4 regions of the Streptomyces sp. NPDC038213 genome follow, and region 2 is predicted to be linked to each of the others. Evidence: riboswitches for the same ligand, from Rfam matches in the RefSeq annotation. Region 2 holds a riboswitch; each other region holds the start of a gene.
What was found. Region 2 has a riboswitch for cobalamin ahead of ACZ7JZ_RS24675 (energy-coupling factor ABC transporter permease). Riboswitches for the same ligand answer to the same signal wherever they lie in the genome.
Positions count from the first base shown of each region.

Region 1: linked by a shared signal. The riboswitch ahead of ACZ7JZ_RS13720 (acyl-CoA thioesterase) and the one ahead of ACZ7JZ_RS24675 (energy-coupling factor ABC transporter permease) in region 2 are both predicted to bind cobalamin.
Region 3: linked by a shared signal. The riboswitch ahead of ACZ7JZ_RS28670 (cobalamin biosynthesis protein) and the one ahead of ACZ7JZ_RS24675 (energy-coupling factor ABC transporter permease) in region 2 are both predicted to bind cobalamin.
Region 4: linked by a shared signal. The riboswitch ahead of ACZ7JZ_RS19720 (ribonucleoside-diphosphate reductase subunit alpha) and the one ahead of ACZ7JZ_RS24675 (energy-coupling factor ABC transporter permease) in region 2 are both predicted to bind cobalamin.

Region 1 covers NZ_JBVJYM010000007.1:74,469-79,590, reverse strand. The annotation lists gene ACZ7JZ_RS13730 (aminoglycoside phosphotransferase family protein) at 1-276, shown strand, start outside; gene ACZ7JZ_RS13725 (N-acetylglucosamine kinase) at 477-1,442, opposite strand; cobalamin riboswitch at 2,191-2,418, shown strand; partial or broken gene ACZ7JZ_RS13720 (acyl-CoA thioesterase) at 2,563-2,895, shown strand; gene ACZ7JZ_RS13715 (ABC transporter substrate-binding protein) at 3,266-4,270, shown strand; gene ACZ7JZ_RS13710 (FecCD family ABC transporter permease) at 4,267-5,122, shown strand, end outside.
Region 2 covers NZ_JBVJYM010000020.1:76,890-82,011, forward strand. The annotation lists gene glyA (serine hydroxymethyltransferase) at 1-989, shown strand, start outside; gene ACZ7JZ_RS24665 (L-serine ammonia-lyase) at 1,303-2,685, shown strand; gene ACZ7JZ_RS24670 (AMIN-like domain-containing (lipo)protein) at 2,811-3,350, shown strand; cobalamin riboswitch at 3,482-3,675, shown strand; gene ACZ7JZ_RS24675 (energy-coupling factor ABC transporter permease) at 3,705-4,460, shown strand; gene ACZ7JZ_RS24680 (energy-coupling factor ABC transporter substrate-binding protein) at 4,460-4,813, shown strand; gene cbiQ (cobalt ECF transporter T component CbiQ) at 4,817-5,122, shown strand, end outside.
Region 3 covers NZ_JBVJYM010000028.1:63,715-68,836, reverse strand. The annotation lists gene ACZ7JZ_RS28685 (alpha/beta hydrolase) at 157-1,284, opposite strand; gene ACZ7JZ_RS28680 (inorganic phosphate transporter) at 1,559-2,815, shown strand; gene ACZ7JZ_RS28675 (hypothetical protein) at 2,859-3,080, shown strand; cobalamin riboswitch at 3,359-3,482, shown strand; gene ACZ7JZ_RS28670 (cobalamin biosynthesis protein) at 3,541-4,521, shown strand; gene ACZ7JZ_RS28665 (cobyric acid synthase) at 4,518-5,122, shown strand, end outside.
Region 4 covers NZ_JBVJYM010000013.1:78,225-83,346, reverse strand. The annotation lists gene ACZ7JZ_RS19720 (ribonucleoside-diphosphate reductase subunit alpha) at 1-2,078, opposite strand, end outside; cobalamin riboswitch at 2,226-2,347, opposite strand; gene ACZ7JZ_RS19715 (GNAT family N-acetyltransferase) at 2,399-2,914, opposite strand; gene ACZ7JZ_RS19710 (YbdD/YjiX family protein) at 3,057-3,251, opposite strand; gene ACZ7JZ_RS19705 (carbon starvation CstA family protein) at 3,251-5,122, opposite strand, start outside.

The DNA of each region.
Region 1 (5,122 bases), on a different contig from region 2:
GACCCGGAGCCGCTGGCCGGCGACCCCGGATTCGACCTGTGGCCCGCGCTGGACAGCAGGTGGGACGACGTGGTCGCGAAGGGCGACGCCCCGCGCATCGTGCGGCGCCGCTTCGACCTGCTCACCGAAACCCTCGGCCTGGACCGTGCCCGCGCGACCGGCTGGACCCTGGGCCGGCTGCTGCAGAACGCCCTCTGGGACGTGGAGGACGGAGAAACCCGCCTCGCCCCGGCAGCCGTAACCCTCGCGGAGGCACTGCACAGCCGCCGCCGGTGACCGGCCCACCGGGGCCCACAGGCTACGGCTACGGGCGGCGGGCTGCGACGCGTACAGGCCGGGGCGGTACGGCCCCATCCGGAGCGGTACAGCAGGCCAGGACCGTACGCCCCTGACATCGCCCTACCCGGCCCCCGCTACGCCCAGCCCGACCCGCGTCCAGTCGCAGTCACGCCGGCCCGCGCCGCACCCTCCCCTCCTCACGGCCGACTCCCCGCGCGGGCCAGGGCGACGGCGCCTCCGAGGCCGTCCGGGACCGGGTGCGGCACCAGGCCCCACGCGGCCGTGCGGGCGGCGAGGCGGGACAGCAGGGGGCCCTGCGGGCCCAGCAGTCCGCCCGCCGTCACCAGCGGTTCGCCCGCCGCGGGGCGCAGCGCGGCCGTGCTCTCGGCCAGCAGGTCCGCCGCCTCGTCCAGGATCCCGGCGGCCACCGGGTCGCCGTCCCGTGCCGCCTGCACGACCAGCGTGCAGTGCCGGGCCAGCCGGACGGGTTCGGCTTCGCCGCGGGCGCCGTCGATGAGCGCGTAGCGCACGGACGCGGTGTCGGCGGCCGGTGCCTGGAAGACCTCGGCCAGCCGACCGGTGAGCAGGGTCGCCGGGCCCCGCCCGTCCAGGGCCCGCAGGGCGCGGCGCACGCCTTCGCGGGCGATCCAGAAGCCGCTGCCGTCGTCCCCGGTGAGCCATCCGCAGCCGTCGGAGGCCGCGGCCAGGCGACGACCGCCGATCCGGGCGGCCGCAGCCCCCGTACCGGCGATCACCGCGAGCCCGTCCGCCGGCAGGCCCGGCGCGCCAGCGAACGCGATCTCGATGTCGGCGACGACGCTGACCCGGGCCCCCGCCACGCCGACCCGGGCCAGGGCGGTGTGCAGCGCCCGCCCGGCGAGCGCCCGTCCGCTGTCCCCCTGCCGCCCCGGGTTCCCGGCCCCGGCGAACCCGGCGACTACGGCGACCACGCTCCCGGCGCGCCCCGGGGCCAGTACGCCGCCGAGGACCTGCGCCAGCCTCTCCGCGAGCAGCGCCTCGGGCACCGTACGGGCGTTGCCCGCCCCGGCCGAAGCCGTGGCGAGGTACGGCCCGTCCGCGCCGGCGTCCCCCTCCGCGTCCGCGTCGGCGAGCGCCGCGCGCAGATGCGAACCGCCGCCGTCGATCCCCAGCACGAGCCCCATCGCACTCCCTCCCCGACCTGATCTGACCTGCCTGCCCTGCCTGCCCTGCCCAATGCGCGCCCGGCCGCCACCGCCTGACGGTCACCCAGATCGTAGGTGCACCGCACCGCAGTCGAGGAGGGGCACGGCGCCCGGCCCTCCGAGCCCCCGCCGCCGACCGCGCGCCATCGCCCTCCGGCCAGGCCCCCGCGTCCCCGCCCCCGGCTTCTGCCGGCCCGCGGGCGGCCGATGCGCCCGGCGGCCGGATGCCGCACCCGCACCACCGCCCGCGACCGCACCGCCGGTACCCGGCCGGAATGCCCCCCTTCCCCGGGTCCTGCTGGCGTGGGGGCCTCCGGCGCCCCGGCCGCCGCCGCGCCCGCCCCTGCCGTGCGGGTCGAAGGGGACGGGATGGTCTCGCAGGCGGCGCAGCACACCAGGGCGGTGGTGGAGGCCTACTGGACCCCGGCCCGCATGAGGTGGGCGCTGGCCCACCCCGTGGACGCGCGCCCCGCCCCCGCCGCGGCGGCGCCACCGCGCGGCGCAGCAGCGGCAGGCGGGTCTGCACCGGACGAGCGAACCGGTCGACCCCGCACGGGACTTCTTCTCCTCCGCGCACGGGACGTCGGCCAAGGTCCTCATCGGCCGGATCAACCGCTGACGGGGCGGGTGCAGACCCGGGGCGGTGCCGGGCGGGGGAGCAGGCCGGCCGCCGCGGGTGTGTCCGGGCCCTCACCACCGGGCCCTGCCGGGCCGCCGGTCCGTGCCGGTAGGCTGGGCGGGCAGCTGGTTCGCCCCGTCCGCCAGGCGGGATGCGTCGCAAGAGGGAACCCGGTGGGAATCCGGGACTGCCCCGCAGCGGTGAGTGGGAACGACCGCCGTCATACGCACTGGGACCGGACAACGGTCCTGGGAAGCGACGGCCAGTAGGAGCCCGCCGGGAGATCCGGCAGGCCCGCCCGCGAGTCCGAAGACCTGCCACTGCCTGTATGCCCAAGGCGCATACAGGGTCCGGGAGTCCACCCCCGGGCCTTTCTGCCGCGACTCGCGAAGGAGAGTTGACGTGGCCGGTACGACCGCAGGCACCGTGGGGTGCGCAGCCAAGGTCCCGGGCGATTCCCGGGTGACCCTCGCCCACATCATGAGCGAGCACGACACCAATCTGTACGGCACCATCCACGGCGGCGTCGTGATGAAGCTCATCGACGATGCGGCGGCCGCCGCGGCCGGACGGCACGCTGACGGCCCCGCCGTGACCGTGGCCGTGGACCGGATGGCGTTCCTCGCGCCGGTGCGGGCCGGTGACCTGCTCAGCGTCGACGCCGAACTGGAGCGGGCCGGGCGTACTTCGATGACCGTGGGCGTACGCGTCCGGGCGGAGCGCTGGAACGCCTCGGGTCCCGCGACCGAAGTGGCCACGGCGACGCTGGCGTTCGTCGCGATCGACGCCGAGGGCCGGCCGCGGCCCGTCCCCGCACTCGAAGCCCCCGCGCCGATTCCCGCGTAGCGGGGGACCTTTCGCGGGCGGCTGTACCGCGGGGCGAGCCCCGCTGCCGGATCGGCGAGAGCCGCACGCCCCTCCGCTCCCCCTTCTCCGACCTGCCCTCCCCTGCCCCTCCCCTGTCCCTCCGGACCTTCGCGACCGCGGGCCGACAGGGCGGTTTCTGCTGCCCGGGGCGCGGAGGGGCGCGCGCGATCCCCTGCACCCCCACGAGCCCTGCCGCCCCTCCGACCCTTGTTGCATGTTGTGTGCAACTGCCTCTAAGTTGCAGCAGCAGTCGCAGCAGGGCGCGTCGAACCGGGCGTCCAGACCATCCGATCCGACTGCGGTGAGAGGACCATCCATGCCCCGCAACCCCCTGAAATCCGTGCTGTCCGCATGCGCCCTGGCCGTGCTGGTGTCCGGCTGCGGCGGAGGCAGCACGTCCTCCCCCGCGGACTCCTCCTCGGCAGGTGCCGCCGGCGCCTCCGCCAAGGGATTCCCGGTCACGGTCGACAACTGCGGCGTGAAGACCACGTACAAGCGCCCGCCGCAGCGGGCCGTCTCGCTCAACCAGCACGCGACGGAGGCCCTGCTGGCCCTCGGCGTCGAGAAGTCGATGGTCGGCACGGGCTACCTGGACGACAAGATCCTCCCCGAGTACCAGGCCGCGTACGACAGCGTGAAGGTGATCTCCGAGGAGTACCCCTCCTTCGAGGCCCTGCTGGCCGCCGAGCCCGACTTCGTCTACGGCGGATGGTCCTCCACCTTCGACGAGAAGGAGGGCCGCAGCCGCGCGGCCCTCGCCAAGGCCGGGATCAACACCCACCTCAACACCGAGGAGTGCCCCACCGGGCCGGTGACCGTCGCCGCCATGGACGCGGAGATCCGCACGCTCGCCAAGATCTTCGGCGTGCCCGAGCGGGGCGAGGAGCGGCTGAAGGGCCTGCACGCCACCCTGGACAGGGTCGCGGGCCAGCTCAAGGGGGCCACCCCGCTCAAGCTCTTCGTCTACGACAGCGGCGACAAGACGGCGTTCACCGCGGGCGGCGCGGGCATGGGCAACGAGATGATGCGGCTCGCGGGCGGGGTGAACCTCTTCGCGGACCTCGACAAGGCCTACGGCGACGTGTCGTTCGAGCAGGTGGCGCAGCGGGCGCCCGAAGTGGTCGTCATCTACGACTACGGTGACCAGACCGTCGAGCAGAAGAAGAAGTTCCTCCTCGCACACCCGGCGCTGAAGGACGTACCCGCCATCAAGAACAAGCGGTTCGCGGTGCTGCCGCTGTCCTCGACCGTGCTCGGCGTCCGGGTGCCCGGGGCCGTCGAGTCGCTGGCCAAGCAGCTCCACCCGGACCGCGTCCGGTGACCGACGTGGAGACCCGTACGGCCGAAGGGGCGGACCCCGCCGGGAGCGGCCGCCCCGCCGGCGGCAGAGCCGCAGCCCGCACGTCCGCACAGGTGGACGGGCCCGGGCACGGAAGCGGGCCCGCCGCGCGCGGGCGCCGGCCCGGGATCCCGTACCCCGTGGTGCTGGCCGTGCTCGGACTGCTGCTGGCCGCAGCCGCCACGGCCGGGATCGCGGCGGGCTCGATCAGCGTGCCCGCCGAGCAGGTGTGGGGCATCCTGGTGCACCGCGTGCACCCGGCGCTCGCCGAGGCGACCTGGACGCCGGTGCGCGAGACGATCGTCGTCGACGTCCGCCTCCCCCGCGTACTGCTCGCCGGGGTCGTCGGCGCGGGGCTGTCCGTGGCCGGCATGGCCCTCCAGGCCCTGGTGCGCAACCCGCTCGCCGACCCGATGCTGCTGGGCGTGTCCTCGGGGGCCTCGGTCGGCGCGGTGCTGGCCCTGGTGCTGAACCTGTCGGTGTTCGGGCTGTTCACCCTGCCCCTGGCCGCGTTCTGCGGGGCCCTCGCGGCGCTCGTCGCGGTGTACTTCCTGGCCCGCTCGGGCGGCCGGATGACCACCGTGCGCCTGGTCCTGGCGGGGGTCGCGACGGCCGAGGTGCTGTCGGCGCTGGCCAGCTTCCTGATCGTCACCTCGAACGACCCGCACAAGACCCAGTCCGCGCTCCGCTGGATGCTCGGCGGGCTGGCCGGCACCACCTGGGCGACGGTCTGGATCCCGGTCGGCGCCGTACTGGCCGGCACGGCCGTGCTGCTGGGCGTCTGCCGCTCCCTCAACCTGCTGCTCGCCGGCGAGGAGGCCGCGGCGGCCCTCG
Region 2 (5,122 bases):
CCGCCAACGTGCAGCCCCACTCGGGTGCGCAGGCCAACGCCGCCGCGATGTTCGCGCTGCTGAAGCCGGGCGACACGATCATGGGCCTGAACCTGGCCCACGGCGGTCACCTGACCCACGGCATGAAGATCAACTTCTCCGGCAAGCTCTACAACGTGGTCCCGTACCACGTGGACGAGACCGGCCAGGTCGACATGGCCGAGGTCGAGCGCCTCGCCAAGGAGTCCAAGCCGCAGCTGATCGTGGCCGGCTGGTCCGCGTACCCGCGCCAGCTGGACTTCGCCGCCTTCCGCCGGATCGCGGACGAGGTCGGCGCGTACCTGATGGTCGACATGGCCCACTTCGCGGGCCTGGTCGCCGCGGGCCTGCACCCGAACCCGGTGCCGCACGCCCACGTGGTCACCACCACCACGCACAAGACCCTCGGCGGTCCGCGCGGCGGCGTCATCCTGTCCACGCAGGAGCTGGCCAAGAAGATCAACTCCGCGGTCTTCCCGGGTCAGCAGGGCGGCCCGCTGGAGCACGTGATCGCGGCCAAGGCGGTCTCCTTCAAGGTCGCCGCCTCGCCCGAGTTCAAGGAGCGCCAGGAGCGCACCCTGGCCGGCGCGAAGATCATCGCCGAGCGCCTGGTGCAGGACGACGTCAAGGCCGTGGGCGTGGACGTGCTGTCCGGCGGCACCGACGTGCACCTGGTCCTGGTGGACCTGCGCAACTCGGAGCTGGACGGCCAGCAGGCCGAGGACCGCCTCCACGAGGTCGGCATCACGGTCAACCGCAACGCCATCCCGAACGACCCGCGGCCCCCGATGGTCACCTCGGGCCTGCGGATCGGCACCCCGGCCCTGGCCACCCGCGGTTTCGGCGCCGAGGACTTCACCGAGGTCGCCGACATCATCGCCGAGACGCTCAAGCCGGAGTACGACAGCGAGTCGCTGAAGGCCCGCGTCTCCGCGCTGGCGGCGAAGCACCCGCTGTACCCGTCGCTCTAGACGCGTACGGGAGGGGCCCGGCCTTCGTTCTCCACAGGCCGGGCCCCTTTTTCGTGCTTGTCGTTCTTTTCGCGCCGCCCGCGCTCCCCTGCTGCTCCTGCGGGCCGGGCCGGGGCGGCGTGAGGCGGCTCACGCCGGGGCGACGCCCGGCGGACGGCTCGGGCAGAGCTGCCGTTCACCTGGCCGCGATACGCTCTTCTGCCGGACAAAATCCCCGAAACGCCCCGCTGCTCCACCCCCTCACGCCCCCTCCTGCACCTCCCGCACCTCCTGCCCCCTCCCACCCCACGAGCTGACAAGGGAGTCCGCCACCGTGGCCATTTCCGTGTTCGACCTCTTCTCCATCGGCATCGGGCCGTCGTCCTCCCACACGGTCGGCCCCATGCGGGCCGCCCGCATGTTCGTGAACCGCCTGAAGAAGGACGGGGTCCTCGCCCAGACCGACTCGGTGCGCGCGGAGCTCTTCGGCTCCCTGGGCGCCACCGGGCACGGGCACGGCACGCCGAAGGCCGTGCTGCTGGGCCTGGAGGGGCACTCCCCCCGCACCGTGGACGTGGAGAGCGCCGACGACGAGGTCGAGCGGATCCGCCGCACGGGCCGGCTGCGCCTGCTCGGCACGGAGATAGACGATGCCCACGAGATCGCGTTCGACGAGCCGAACCAGCTGATCCTGCACCGCCGCCGCTCCCTGCCGTACCACGCGAACGGCATGACCCTCTTCGCGTACGACGCGGCCGGCACCCCGCTGCTGGAGAAGACCTACTACTCGGTCGGCGGCGGCTTCGTCGTCGACGAGGACGCGGTGGGCGAGGACCGGATCAAGCTCGACGACACGGTGCTGAAGTACCCCTTCCGCTCCGGCGACGAGATGCTGCGCCTGGCCCGCGAGACCGGGCTGTCGATCTCCTCCCTGATGCTGGAGAACGAGAAGGCCTGGCGTACGGAGGAGGAGATCCGCGCCGGCCTGCTGGAGATCTGGGGGGTCATGCAGGCCTGCGTGCAGCGCGGCATCTCCCGCGAGGGCATCCTGCCGGGCGGGCTGCGCGTCAAGCGCCGCGCCGCCGCCACGGCCCGCCAGCTGCGCACCGAGGGCGACCCGCTGCTGCACCGCAGCGAGTGGACGACGATCTACGCGATGGCGGTCAACGAGGAGAACGCGGCCGGCGGCCGGGTCGTCACCGCCCCGACCAACGGCGCGGCGGGCGTCCTGCCGGCCGTCCTGCACTACTACGTGAACTTCGTGCCCGGCGCCGACGAGGACGGCGTGGTCCGCTTCCTGCTGGCCGCCGGAGCCATCGGCATGCTCTTCAAGGAGAACGCCTCGATCTCCGGTGCCGAGGTCGGCTGCCAGGGCGAGGTCGGCTCGGCCTGCTCGATGGCCGCGGGCGCCCTCGCCGAGGTCATGGGCGGCACCCCCGAGCAGGTGGAGAACGCCGCCGAGATCGGCATGGAGCACAACCTGGGCCTGACCTGCGACCCGGTCGGCGGCCTGGTCCAGATCCCCTGCATCGAGCGCAACGGCATGGCGGCCGTCAAGGCCGTCACCGCCGCCCGCATGGCCCTGCGCGGCGACGGCAGCCACAAGGTCTCCCTCGACAAGGTCATCAAGACCATGAAGGAGACCGGCGCCGACATGAAGGTCAAGTACAAGGAGACGGCCCGCGGCGGCCTCGCGGTCAACGTCATCGAGTGCTGACCGCCTGACCGCCCGACCCCCTCCGCCGCCGGAAATCGGCGGCGGAGGGGGGAACCGGCGGGAGTGTGAGGGATGTCTCTTCTGGAGACAGCATTGTCCCCGCCTCAGGAGAACCGGGGGTCGTCATGCCTCACCGTTCCGTCCGCCGTCAGCGACTCGTGGCCGCGGCCACGGGCGTCCTGCTCACCGCCGGTGTCGCGCTCGCGGCCCCGGCTTCCGCCGCCGCGGCTCCGGCGGCCGCCGCGCCGCAGCTCACCGCCGCCACCCAGACCCCGCTCGTGGTCAACGCCCGCTGGGGCGGGCACTGCACCTTCGACCGGATCGTCGTGGACATCAAGGGCTACATACCCTCGGTGACCGTCAAGCGGGTGGCCGAACTGCGCTACGACGGGTCCGGGAAGAAGGTCCCGCTCGCCGGGAAGTACTTCCTGGAGATCCGGCTGAACCCGGCCCAGGCGCACAACGACGCCGGGCAGTCCGTCTACAAGGGCCCCAAGCTGACCAGGATCTGGCTGCCCAAGCTCAAGGGCCTCGCCCTCACCGGCGACTACGAGGGGTACGTGACCTTCGGCGCCGCCTTCACCACCAAGCCCTCCTACTCCACCTTCAAGCTCCACAAGCCGGAGCGCTTCGTCGTGGACGTCCAGCACAGGAACGTCTGCTGAGGACCGGCCCGCCCGCGGCCGGTGATCCACCCGGCCGCGGGCGGGCCGCAGCGCCCCCGCAGGTACGTACGTCCAGGTCACGGCAGGGGACCCGGGCCGAGGGGGCAGGTTGTGGGCGGCGGGGCGGCCGACTAGGGTCGTACGGCCTTGGTGTTCGGGAAACCGGTGGAAAACCGGTGCGGCCCTCGCCACTGTGATCGGGAAGTCCGGCTCCACTCCTGCGGGAAGCCACTGGTCCGCTGCGGGTGACTGCGAAGACCGGGAAGGCGGAGCCAGGGCGGCAACACCCGTGAGCCAGGAGACCGGCCGGGGCGCGTTGTCCATCCACGAGGTGCTGGAGAGGTCTCCCCACTCATGCATATAGCCGAGGGGTTCCTGCCCCCTTTGCACGCGGCCGCCTGGGGCGCCGCGTCCGCTCCGTTCGTCGTCCACGGCGTCCGGGCCCTGACCCGCGAGGTCAAGTCCAACCCTGAGAGCACCCTGCTGCTCGGCGCCTCCGGCGCCTTCACGTTCGTCCTGTCCGCCCTGAAGATCCCCTCGGTGACGGGCAGTTGCTCGCACCCGACGGGTACCGGGCTCGGGGCCATCCTGTTCCGGCCGCCCATCATGGCGGTGCTCGGCACCATCACCCTGCTCTTCCAGGCACTGCTGCTGGCCCACGGCGGTCTGACCACACTCGGCGCCAACGTCTTCTCGATGGCGATCGCCGGGCCCTGGGCGGGCTACGCCGTCTACCGGCTGCTGCGCCGCTCGGGCACCCCGCTCATGGTGTCGGTGTTCTTCGGCGCCTTCTTCGCCGACCTGGTCACGTACTGCGTGACCAGCGTGCAGCTGGCGCTGGCGTTCCCCGACCCGGGGACCGGCTTCGCCGGAGCGCTGGCCAAGTTCGGCGGCATCTTCGCCGTCACGCAGATCCCGCTCGCGGTCAGCGAGGGCCTGCTGACCGTCCTCGTCGTGCGGCTGCTGCGGCAGTCCAGCGCGGCCGACCTGATCCGCCTGGGCGTGCTCGGCCGCAAGGACGCGAAGACCGCCGGGATCACCGGGGACGCCGGGGGCGCGGACGGTGGCAGGGGTACGGAGTCGGGCACGAAGACGGAGGCCTCGGTCTGATGAGCCGGAACGCGAAGATCAACACCCTGCTGCTGCTCCTGGTCGCCGCCCTGGCGGTGCTGCCGCTGGCCCTGGGCCTGGGCGAGGGCAAGGAGGAGCCGTTCGCCGGTGCGGACGCACAGGCGGAAGCGGCCATCACCGAGCTGAAGCCGGACTACGAGCCCTGGTTCTCCCCGCTGTACGAGCCCCCGTCCGGGGAGGTCGAGTCGGCGCTGTTCGCCCTCCAGGCGGCGATCGGCGCGGGCGTGCTCGCGTACTACTTCGGGGTGCGCCGCGGCCGCCGGCAGGGCGAGGCGAAGGCGGCGGGTGCCGCCGCCGGGGGCGCTGCGGGCACCGCGGACGGGAACGCGTAGCCGGTGCTGCCCATCGACGCCGCGGCGCACGGCAGCCGCTGGCGCCGCCGCCATCCGCTGGAGAAGGCCCTGCTGGGACTGGGCCTGACGCTGTGTGCGCTGTGCCTGCCGCCCTGGCCGGGCGGTCCGGTGGTCGCGGCCGCCACCCTGGCGGTCCTGCTGGGACCGGCCGGGGTGGCTGCCCGCCAGCTGTGGCGGGCCTTCCGGATCCCGCTCGGCTTCTGCTTCACCGGCGCGGTGCCGCTGCTGTTCGCCGTGGGCGGGCCGGCGGGCTGGGTCTCCCTGGCCCCCGGCGGCCCGCGACTGGCC
Region 3 (5,122 bases), on a different contig from region 2:
CGGGACAAGCCGCCCGGCCGGGCCCTCCGGCAGGGGGCGTTCCGGCGGAATCCGGCCAGGGGGTGCGGATCCCGCCGCCGGGCGGCCCGCAGGGCCCCGGCGGGGCTCCGGCCGGGCTCCGGCGGCGGTGGGGCGGACGTCAAGCGGGCGGGGCGTTCACATCAATGGGGTGAGGAAGCGGCGCAGGGCCTCCTCGTACTCCCCGGGGGCGGCGTTCCACATGGCGCCGTGCGGTGCCCGCGGGACGGTGCGGAGCGTGACGAGGTCGGGGCGGGCCTCCGCGGTCGCGCGGGAGAGCTCCCAGGGGGCGAGGGCGTCGTCGGGCCCGTGGAAGATCAGTACGGGGACCTTGAGCCCGGCGGGGTCGGCGGCCGCGGGGAGCCGGGCGGCGCGCAGTCCGGCCCGGCCCTCGGCGGCGCGGACGGCGAGCGGGACCAGCGGGGCGGGGGTGCCGCGGGCGGCGGCGAGTGCGCGCAGGGTGAGGTGCCAGTCGAGGACGGGCGAGTCGAGGACGAGTCCGGCGATCCGCCCGTGGAGGGCGGAGCGGGAGGCGGCGTGGAGGGCCATGGCGGCCCCGGTGGACCAGCCGTGCAGGACCACGCGGTCGGCGCCGAAGCGCACGGCGTAGCGGATCGCGGCGTCGAGATCGCGCCATTCCGACTCCCCGAGGTGCCCGAGGCCGTCCGGAGAGGCGGGGGCGCCGAGGTCGTTGCGGTACCCGAGGGAGAGGACGGGGAGCTGCAGGGCGTGCAGGAAGGGCATCAGGTTCATGGGGTGCTCGCGGGTGGTGCCGAGCCCGTGGACGGCGATCACCCAGGTGCGGCGGGCCCCGGGGACGAACCACGCGGGCAGCGGTCCGAGCTCGCCGGGTACGTCCACGTCCGCGTGGTCGAGGCCGAGGGCGCTGCGCGGGTCGCCGACGTGGAGCTGGGGGGTGAGGGCGACGCGCAGTCCCGGTTCGAGGACGCCGTGGGTGACCCGTACGAGCCGCCGTACGACGGTGTCGGGGCGGTGCGGTACCCCGTCGAGCACGGGGCCGGCGACGGCGTGGACGCCGGGGGCGGTGAGCCCGTAGGTGCCGGGGAGGAGGGAGGACAGGGCCCGGGTGAGCTCGACCCGGCCGGCGGCGGTGCCGTGGACGGCGAGGCGGGGGCCGCCCGGCAGGGGCCGGCCGGGACCGGGCCGCAGAGCCGCGTCCCCGGCGTACCGGCCGGCGGCGACGGCGGCCGCTCCGGCGCCGATCAGGGTGGTGACGGCCGCTGCCGTCGCTGTTGCGGTGCGCACCGCTCCAGTTTCGGGCGGGTGGGGCGAGGCGGCCAGTCCGGAGGGTGATCTGGATCTCTCCGCAGGGTGGCCGAAACCGGTCGGAGCCGTTCCGGTCGGGTTCCGTTTACCGAGCTCTGACCTGTATATATCCAGCCATGGCGGCCAAAATCGGGTCATACGGCCAGGCGTTCCCCCGGGCGGGTACACCACTGCGCCCGTCCCAGTTCATCTTCCGTTCACTCAGGTTGCTTACGGTCGCCGAGCCACTGACCTCAAACAGAAGCCTGGGTAAATGGAGCACATAACGCTTCTCCTCGGGATCGTGATCATCACCGCTCTCGTGTTCGACTTCACGAACGGTTTCCACGACACGGCCAACGCGATGGCCACCACCATCTCGACCGGCGCCCTCAAGCCCAAGACGGCGGTGGCGATGTCCGCCGTACTCAACCTCGTCGGCGCGTTCATGTCCGTGGAGGTCGCCAAGACGATCTCCAAGGGCCTCGTGAACGAAGAGGGAATCCAGCCCGAAGTGATCTTCGCCGCGCTCGTCGGTGCGATCCTCTGGAACCTCCTGACGTGGCTGGTCGGCCTCCCCTCCAGCTCCTCCCACGCCCTCATGGGCGGTCTGATCGGTGCCGCGGTCGCCTCCGCCGGCCTCGGTGCGGTCAACGGCGGCACGCTGGTCACCAAGGTGCTGATCCCCGCGGTCGCCGCGCCCCTGGTCGCCGGTGTCGCCGCGCTGCTCGCCGCCAAGCTGACGTACAAGCTCGGCAGCGGCATGGACGAGAAGACCTCGGCCAAGGGCTACCGCGCCGGCCAGATCGCCTCGGCCGGACTGGTCTCCCTGGCGCACGGCACCAACGACGCCCAGAAGACGATGGGCATCATCACCCTGGCCCTCGTCGCCGGTGGCGCGCTCGCGCCCGGCTCGAACCCGCCGGTCTGGGTCATCGTCTCCGCCGGTGTGGCCATCGCCCTCGGCACCTACCTGGGCGGCTGGCGCATCATCCGCACCATGGGCAAGGGCCTGACCGACCTCCAGCCGCAGCAGGGCTTCGCCGCCCAGACCTCGGCCGCCGCGGTCATCCTGGCCTCGTCCAACCTGGGCTTCTCCCTCTCCACCACGCACTCCTGCTCCGGCGCCGTCATGGGTGCCGGCCTGGGCCGCAAGGGCGGTGTGGTCCGCTGGTCCACCGCCACCCGCATGTTCGTCGCGTGGGGCCTGACCTTGCCGGCCGCCGCACTGGTCGGCGCGGGCGCCGAGTACGTGATGCGCATCGGCGACGTCGGCATCGCCGCCGTGACCGTCTTCCTCGTGGGCTCCTGCCTCGCCATCTGGCTGATCTCCCGCCGCCAGGTCGTCGACCACACCAACGTGAACGAGACCGGGGGCGACGAGCCCGGCGTCGTGACCACCGCCATCGCGGCCGTCACCCCGCCGCCGGCCGGCACCACCGCCGCGGTCACCGACGAGGACCTCAAGGCCACCATCCCGGCACCGCACACCGCGGGCGAGACCCCGGCCGCTCCGGCCGCCGCGGTCTGACCGCGCACCGGACCCACCGAGCACTGCAGAGGAACCTGAAGCTATGAAGATCGACTGGGCAGCCCTGGGCTCCGTCTTCGGCGTCAGCCTCGGAGCCACCATCGGCCTCGTGGCCCTGTTCGTCCTGGGACTCGTCGGCCTCTCGAAGCACGAGGCAGCGGTCCAGCGGGGCGGCGGCGCCGTCCTCGCCCGCTCCGGCGCCTACGCGGCCTTCGCCGTCTGCGCCGCGGCCGTCAGCTACGGGATCTACCTGATCGTCGTCTGACCTGCGGAACCCGAGCCGCGAGAACCCCGGGAAACCCGGGAAACACAGCTCCCCCGCCAGGCCCCACCAGCGGCCTGCGGGGGAGCTTTCGCACACCCCGGCGGGTGCCGGGCGGGCGGTGCGGCGGGTGGGGCGGCGGGCGGTCCGCTCCGGGGCGGCCCCGGCCGCGCCCCGGACCCCGTGTGGGCCTGCGCACACTGTCCTTGCGCAGGTCAACGGCGAGTTGACGGGCCATCGCGGTGCGTGGTGGACTGCCCGAGCCATTACGGCGGCAGGAGAGGAAGTCCGGTGTGAATCCGGCGCGGTCCCGCCACTGTCACCGGGGAGCGCTCCCCCACCGTGCGTCACGGCCCCTGCGGGCTGGAAGGCCGGGGGAGGCGCCGATCCGGGAGCCAGGAGACTCTCACCGCCGGTCACGTCGAACCAGGGCGCGGACCCTGAGTGAGGACACACACCTGCCATGCGTGCCGATCGCGTGTTTGCGTACGGTGCGGCGGCCGGGCTGATCGGGGACCGGATCCTGGGCGATCCGCGCCGCGGCCACCCCGTCGCCGCCTTCGGACGTGCCGCCGCCGCCGTGGAACGGGCCCTCTGGCGGCCCGAACCCTCCCGCCAGCGGGCCCTCGGGGCCCTGCACACCGTGGTGTGCACGGGCGGTGCCGCCGCGCTGGGGGTCCTGGCCGCCCGCGCCGTGCGCGCGCGGCCCGCCGCCGCCCGGATCGCCCTGACCGCCGCCGCCACCTGGACCGTGGTCGGCGGCACCTCGCTGGGCCGCGAGGCCCGCGCCATCGGCGGGGCCCTGGCCGCGGGGGACGCCGACGTGGCCCGCGAGCGCCTGCCGCACCTGTGCGGGCGCGACCCGCACTCCCTGGACGAGCAGCAGATCGCCCGCGCCGTGGTCGAGTCGGTGGCCGAGAACACCTCCGACGCCGTCGTCGGCGCCCTCGTCTGGGGCGCTGCGCTCGGCGTGCCCGGACTGCTGGCCTTCCGCGCCGTGAACACCCTCGACGCGATGGTCGGCCACCGCTCCCCCCGCTACCTGCGCTACGGCTGGGCCTCGGCCCGCCTGGACGACCTGGCCGGCTGGCCGGGCGCCCGGCTGACCGCGGCCGCGGCCGTGCTGGCGGGCCCGGACCGTCGGGGGGCGGTCCGGGCCTGGCGTGCCGACGCGGCGGACCACCCGAGCCCGAACGCCGGGCCGGTCGAGGCCGCCTTCGCGGGGGCCCTGGGCGTGCGCATGGGCGGCACGCTCGCGTACGGCGGCCGCGTCGAGCACCGCGCGGTGCTCAACGGCGCGGCCGGGCGGCCCGTAGCGGCCGCCGACATCGAACGGGCGGTACGCCTCTCCCGGCAGGTCACCTGGATCGCGCTGGGCACCTGCGCGGCGGGCCGGCTGCTGGTCTCGGGACTGCGGACACGGCGACGGAAGGGACGGCGATGAGCGGCGGCGCCACCGGGCAGGGCGGTACGGGGCAGAGCGGGCCCGGAAGAGGCGGTACGGGCACCGGGGGCGGGCGGCGCGGCGGCGGGCTGCTGGTCGCCGGGACCACCTCCGACGCCGGCAAGAGCGTGGTCACGGCGGGCATCTGCCGCTGGCTGGCCCGCCAGGGCGTCAAGGTCGCGCCGTTCAAGGCGCAGAACATGTCCCTGAACTCCTTCGTGACCCGCGAGGGCGCCGAGATCGGCCGGGCCCAGGCCATGCAGGCCCAGGCGGCCCGGGTCGAGCCCACGGCGCTGATGAACCCGGTGCTCCTCAAGCCCGGCAGCGACCGCAGCAGCCAGGTGGTGCTGCTGGGAAAGCCGGTGGGCGAGATGAGCGCCCGCGGCTACCACGGCGGCCGCCAGGAGCAGCTGCTCGGCATCGTCACGGACTGCCTGGAGCAGCTGCGGGGCACGTATGACGCCGTGATCTGCGAGGGGGCCGGCAGCCCGGCCGAGATCAACCTGCGGCGCACCGACATCGTCAACATGGGCATCGCGCGCGCCGCGCGCTTCCCCGTCGTCGTGGTCGGGGACATCGACCGGGGCGGGGTGTTCGCGTC
Region 4 (5,122 bases), on a different contig from region 2:
AGGTCCCGCACCTCCTGCGGGATCCAGCCGAAGTCCTGGACGGAGCCCGAGGACTCGCGCAGCGCCTCGCGGGTCTGCGCGTCCCAGACGCCCAGGTTCTTCAGCTCCTCCACGAGGTAGCCGTTGACCTGGAGGAACTCGCCCGACAGGGTCTCGCGCTTGAAGAGGTTGGAGACCTGCGGCTCGATGCACTCGTACACGCCGGCGATCGAGGCGATCGTCGCGGTCGGGGCGATGGCCAGCAGCAGGGAGTTGCGCATGCCGGTCGCCGCGACCCGGGCGCGCAGGGCGGCCCAGCGCTCCGGCCAGTTCAGCTCCACGTCGTAGTGGTCGGGGTGCAGCACGCCCTGGGCGGTGCGGGTCTCGGCCCAGGCCGGCAGCGGGCCGCTGCGCTCGGCGAGGTCGCAGGAGGCCTCGTACGCGGCCAGCATGATCCGCTCGGCGATCCGGGTGGACAGCGCCTTCGCCTCGGCGGAGTCGAAGGGCAGCCGCAGCTTGAAGAACACGTCCTGCAGGCCCATGGCGCCCAGGCCCACGGGACGCCACTTCGAGTTGGAGCGCCCGGCCTGCTCGGTCGGGTAGAAGTTGATGTCCACGACGCGGTCGAGGAAGGTCACGGCGGTGCGGACGGTCTCGTCCAGCCGCTCCCAGTCCAGCTCTCCCGCCTCGGTGACGAAGGCGCCCAGGTTGACGGAGCCGAGGTTGCACACCGCGGTCTCGTCGTCGTTCGTGACCTCGATGATCTCGGTGCAGAGGTTCGAGGAGTGCACGACGCGGCCCGGGAGGGCGGTCTGGTTCGCGGTCCGGTTGGAGGCGTCCTTGAAGGTCATCCAGCCGTTGCCGGTCTGCGCGAGGGTGCGCATCATCCGGCCGTACAGGTCGCGGGCGGGCATGGTCTTGCGGGCCAGCCCCGCCGCCTCGGCCTTCAGGTACGCCGCGTCGAACTCCTCGCCGTACAGGTCGACGAGCTCGGGCACGTCGGAGGGGGAGAACAGCGACCACGGGGCGTCGGCGTTCACGCGGCGCATGAACTCGTCCGGGATCCAGTGCGCCAGGTTGAGGTTGTGGGTGCGCCGGGCGTCCTCGCCGGTGTTGTCGCGCAGTTCGAGGAACTCCTCGATGTCCGCGTGCCAGGTCTCCAGGTAGACGGCGGCGGCGCCCTTGCGGCGGCCGCCCTGGTTCACGGCGGCGACGGAGGCGTCGAGGGTCTTCAGGAACGGCACGATGCCGTTGGAGTGCCCGTTGGTGCCGCGGATCAGCGAACCGCGGGCGCGGATGCGGGAGTACGACAGGCCGATGCCGCCGGCGTGCTTCGAGAGGCGGGCGACCTGGTGGTAGCGGCCGTAGATCGAGTCCAGCTCGTCCAGCGGGGAGTCCAGCAGGTAGCAGGAGGACATCTGCGGGTGCCGGGTGCCCGAGTTGAAGAGCGTGGGGGAGGAGGGCAGGTAGTCCAGGCGGCTCATCAGCCGGTACAGGGAGGCCACCTCCTCGACCGCGCGGACGCTGTCGTCCTCGGCCAGTCCGCAGGCCACGCGCAGCATGAAGTGCTGCGGGGTCTCGACGACCTGCCGGGTGATCGGGTGGCGCAGCAGGTAGCGGCTGTGCAGGGTGCGCAGGCCGAAGAAGCCGAAGCGGTCGTCGGCGCCCTCGCCGAGCGAGTGCTCGACCAGGGAGTCCAGGCGCGCGGCGTGCGTACGGACGAACTCGGCGGTGCGGTCGGCGATCAGGCCCTCGCGGTGGCCGGTCGCCACGGAGGCGGAGAAGGAGGTCGCGCCCTGGCCGGCGGCCTCGTCGGCGATGGCGAGGGTCAGCAGGCGCGCGGCGAGCTTCGAGTACGCGGGGTCCTCGGAGATGAGCCCCGCGGCCGCCTCGGTGGCCAGCCCCCGCAGCTCGGCCTCGTCGGCGGCGGCGCTGCGGCCGCGCAGGGCGGCGGCGGCGACCCGGCCGGGGTCGGTGTCCGGCAGGTCGGCGGTGAGCTCGGTGAGGGTGCGCAGCAGCGCGGCCCCGGGCCCCCCGGTCTCGGCCGGGTCGGCGGGCTGGTCGGACTCGGCGCGCGATGCGGCAGGCGCGATGGTCACGGTGGGGGGCTCTCCCTCGCTCGGCTCCGGGGCCTGGCGGGAGGGCGCGGGCGGGCGCGTGCGGGCGTGGCAGGTCACACGAACTCACCGCACGGCGTCCACCAGCCCAAATCGCGAGGCCCGGACGTGGTCTGCGTCCGGCCGGTCGGCCGGATCAGGCGGTCGGCAGGTCCTCGGACTCGCAGCGCACGAAGGGTGCACTTCATACCGTTGCGGGACAGTTCCGGATTCGCACCGGATTCCCCTGCGGCGACAGCAGGGATGAGCATACATGTGGGGGCCCCTTCCTGTGGGACCCCCTAGATGTTGTGTCGAGTCGACTACTGATCGAGCGCGTTCAGCTCCAGCGCGTAGGTGATCAGGGGTACGGACGGTACGGGCGACCAGTCCCGCTCCGGGGTCCGGACGAAGCCCAGCCGGTGGTAGATCCGGTGGGCGCCGCGCATGGCGGGCTGGGTGGAGAGCACCACCGCGCGGACCCCTTCCAGGGCCCTGGCCCGGTCGATGCAGGCGCGTACGAGGGCCTCTCCGGCGCCCTGGCCGCGGGCCTCCCGGGCCACGGCGAGCATCCGGAACTCGGCCTCGCCGGGGCCCGCGATATCGGCGTAGCTGCTGCCGGGCGGCGCGAAGGCGACCCCGCCGAGCAGCGGACCGTCCCCGCGCACGGCGACCAGCACCTCGGAGTCCCGGGCGCGGGCGGCCACGTCGCGGAGCACGGAGGCGTAGTCCCCGCCGGCGTTGGCGTCGAGCAGCCCGTCGGCGAGGTAGGCCTGCGCGGTGATCTCCCCGAGGTCCGCGTACTCCCCGGGCCGCGCCTCCCTGATGACGATGTCCATGCCGTCGAGTGTGCCGGACGGGGGCGGGGGCGCCGGAGGGCGGGCGGGGGAGTGCGGGCGCGGGCGGGGGCGTACGGGGAGTACGGCAGGGGCCCCGCCGGGGGTGGCCGGCGGGGCCCCGTACGCCGCAGTGTGCGGGCGCTCAGCAGCAGCGGAAGCCCTCGCGGGGGTCCGCCTCCCGGGCGTCCGTGCGGGCGCGCTCGAAGGCGCGCCGGCTGAGGACCGCGGCGTCCGGGTCGTGGCCGCGGGCGTGGGCGACGTACCGGTCGTACGCCGCCTCGCCCGAGAACTCGCGGACGTAGAAGCGGATCCGGCCCCAGAGCTCGCGCGCGGACATCAGGCGACCGGCACCTTGGCGCGGCCGTCGTCGGGGTCGCCGGAGCCGGCCGCCGCGGCGGCTGCGGCCGCGGCCAGTTCCGCCTTCTCCTCCGGGGTGGCGATCAGCCCGGCCGGGGCGGTGATCCGGGAGCGCTGGTAGGGCGCCTCGTGGAGCTCCACGGTCCCGGGGCGCCTGACCGCCTTGACGCAGACCCGGGCGGCGTCCACGAGCACCACGACGATGAGCAGGGCGAAGAGGGCGGAGAGGACCCCGTCGACGGTGGCGTTGGTGACCACCGTGTGCATCTCGTCCATGGACTTGGCGGGCGGCAGGACCTTGTCGGCGTCGATGCCGGCCTGGAACTTGTCGCGCTGGGCGAAGAAGCCCACCCGCGGGTCCTCGGAGAAGATCTTCTGCCAGCTGGCGGTCAGGGTGACGGTCGCGTCCCAGGCCAGCGGTACGGCGGTCACCCAGGCCCACTTCAGGCGGCCGGACTTGACCAGCAGGGTGGTGCACACGGCCAGGGCCACGGCGGCGAGCAGCTGGTTCGCGATGCCGAACAGCGGGAAGAGCTGGTTGATCCCGCCCAGCGGGTCCTTGACGCCCACCCACAGGAAGTAGCCCCAGCCGCCCACGACCAGGGCGCTGGTGATCCAGACGCCCGGCTTCCAGCTGACCTGCTTGAAGGGCTTGGCCACGTTGCCCAGGGTGTCCTGGAGCATGAAGCGGCCCACGCGGGTGCCCGCGTCCAGGGTGGTGAGGATGAACAGGGCCTCGAACATGATCGCGAAGTGGTACCAGAAGGCCTTCATCGAGGCCCCGCCGACCACCGCCGAGAAGATCTCCGACATTCCGAGTGCGAAGGTCGGCGCCCCGCCGGTGCGGGAGAGCAGGGTGGCCTCCTCCACGTCGGAGGCGGCCTTCGCCAGATCGGCGGGCGAGAGGGTGAACCCGAAGTTCCCGACGGCCTGCGAGGCGCTCTCGACCGTGGCCCCGATCACCCCGGGCGGGGAGTTGAGGGCGAAGAAGAGGCCGGGCTCGATGATGCAGGCCGCGATCATCGCCATGACGGCCACGAAGGACTCCGTGAGCATGGCCCCGTACCCGATCATCCGGACCTGGGTCTCCTTCTGGATCATCTTCGGGGTGGTGCCCGAGGAGACCAGGGAGTGGAAGCCGGACAGGGCGCCGCACGCGATGGTGATGAACACGAACGGGAACATCGAGCCGGCGAAGACCGGCCCGTCGCCGCGGCTCGCGAACTCCGTGACGGCCGGCATCTTCAGCACGGGCATGGCGATGACCACGCCGAGGGCCAGCAGGGCGATGGTGCCGACCTTCATGAAGGTGGACAGGTAGTCGCGCGGGGCCAGCAGCAGCCAGACGGGCAGGACGGAGGCCAGGAAGCCGTACGCGACCATCCAGACGACCAGGGTCTCCTTCTCCAGCGTGAAGAAGTCCGCGAGCGAGGACTCCGCGACCCAGCCGCCCGCGACGATCGCGAGGAGCAGCAGGGCGACGCCGATGAGGGAGACCTCGGTGACCCGGCCCGGGCGCAGGATGCGCAGGTAGACGCCCATGAACAGGGCGATCGGGATGGTCATGCCGATGGAGAAGACGCCCCAGGGCGAGTGCGCGAGGGCGTTGACGATGATGAGCGCCAGCACCGCCAGCAGGATGATCATGATCGCGAATACGGCGATCAGCGCGGCCGCGCCGCCGAAGGGGCCGATCTCCTCGCGGGCCATCTGCCCCAGGGAGCGGCCGTCGCGGCGGGTGGAGAAGAACAGCGTGACCATGTCCTGCACCGCACCGGCGAAGATCACGCCGACCACGATCCAGATGGTCCCCGGCAGGTAGCCCATCTGCGCGGCGAGCACCGGGCCGAC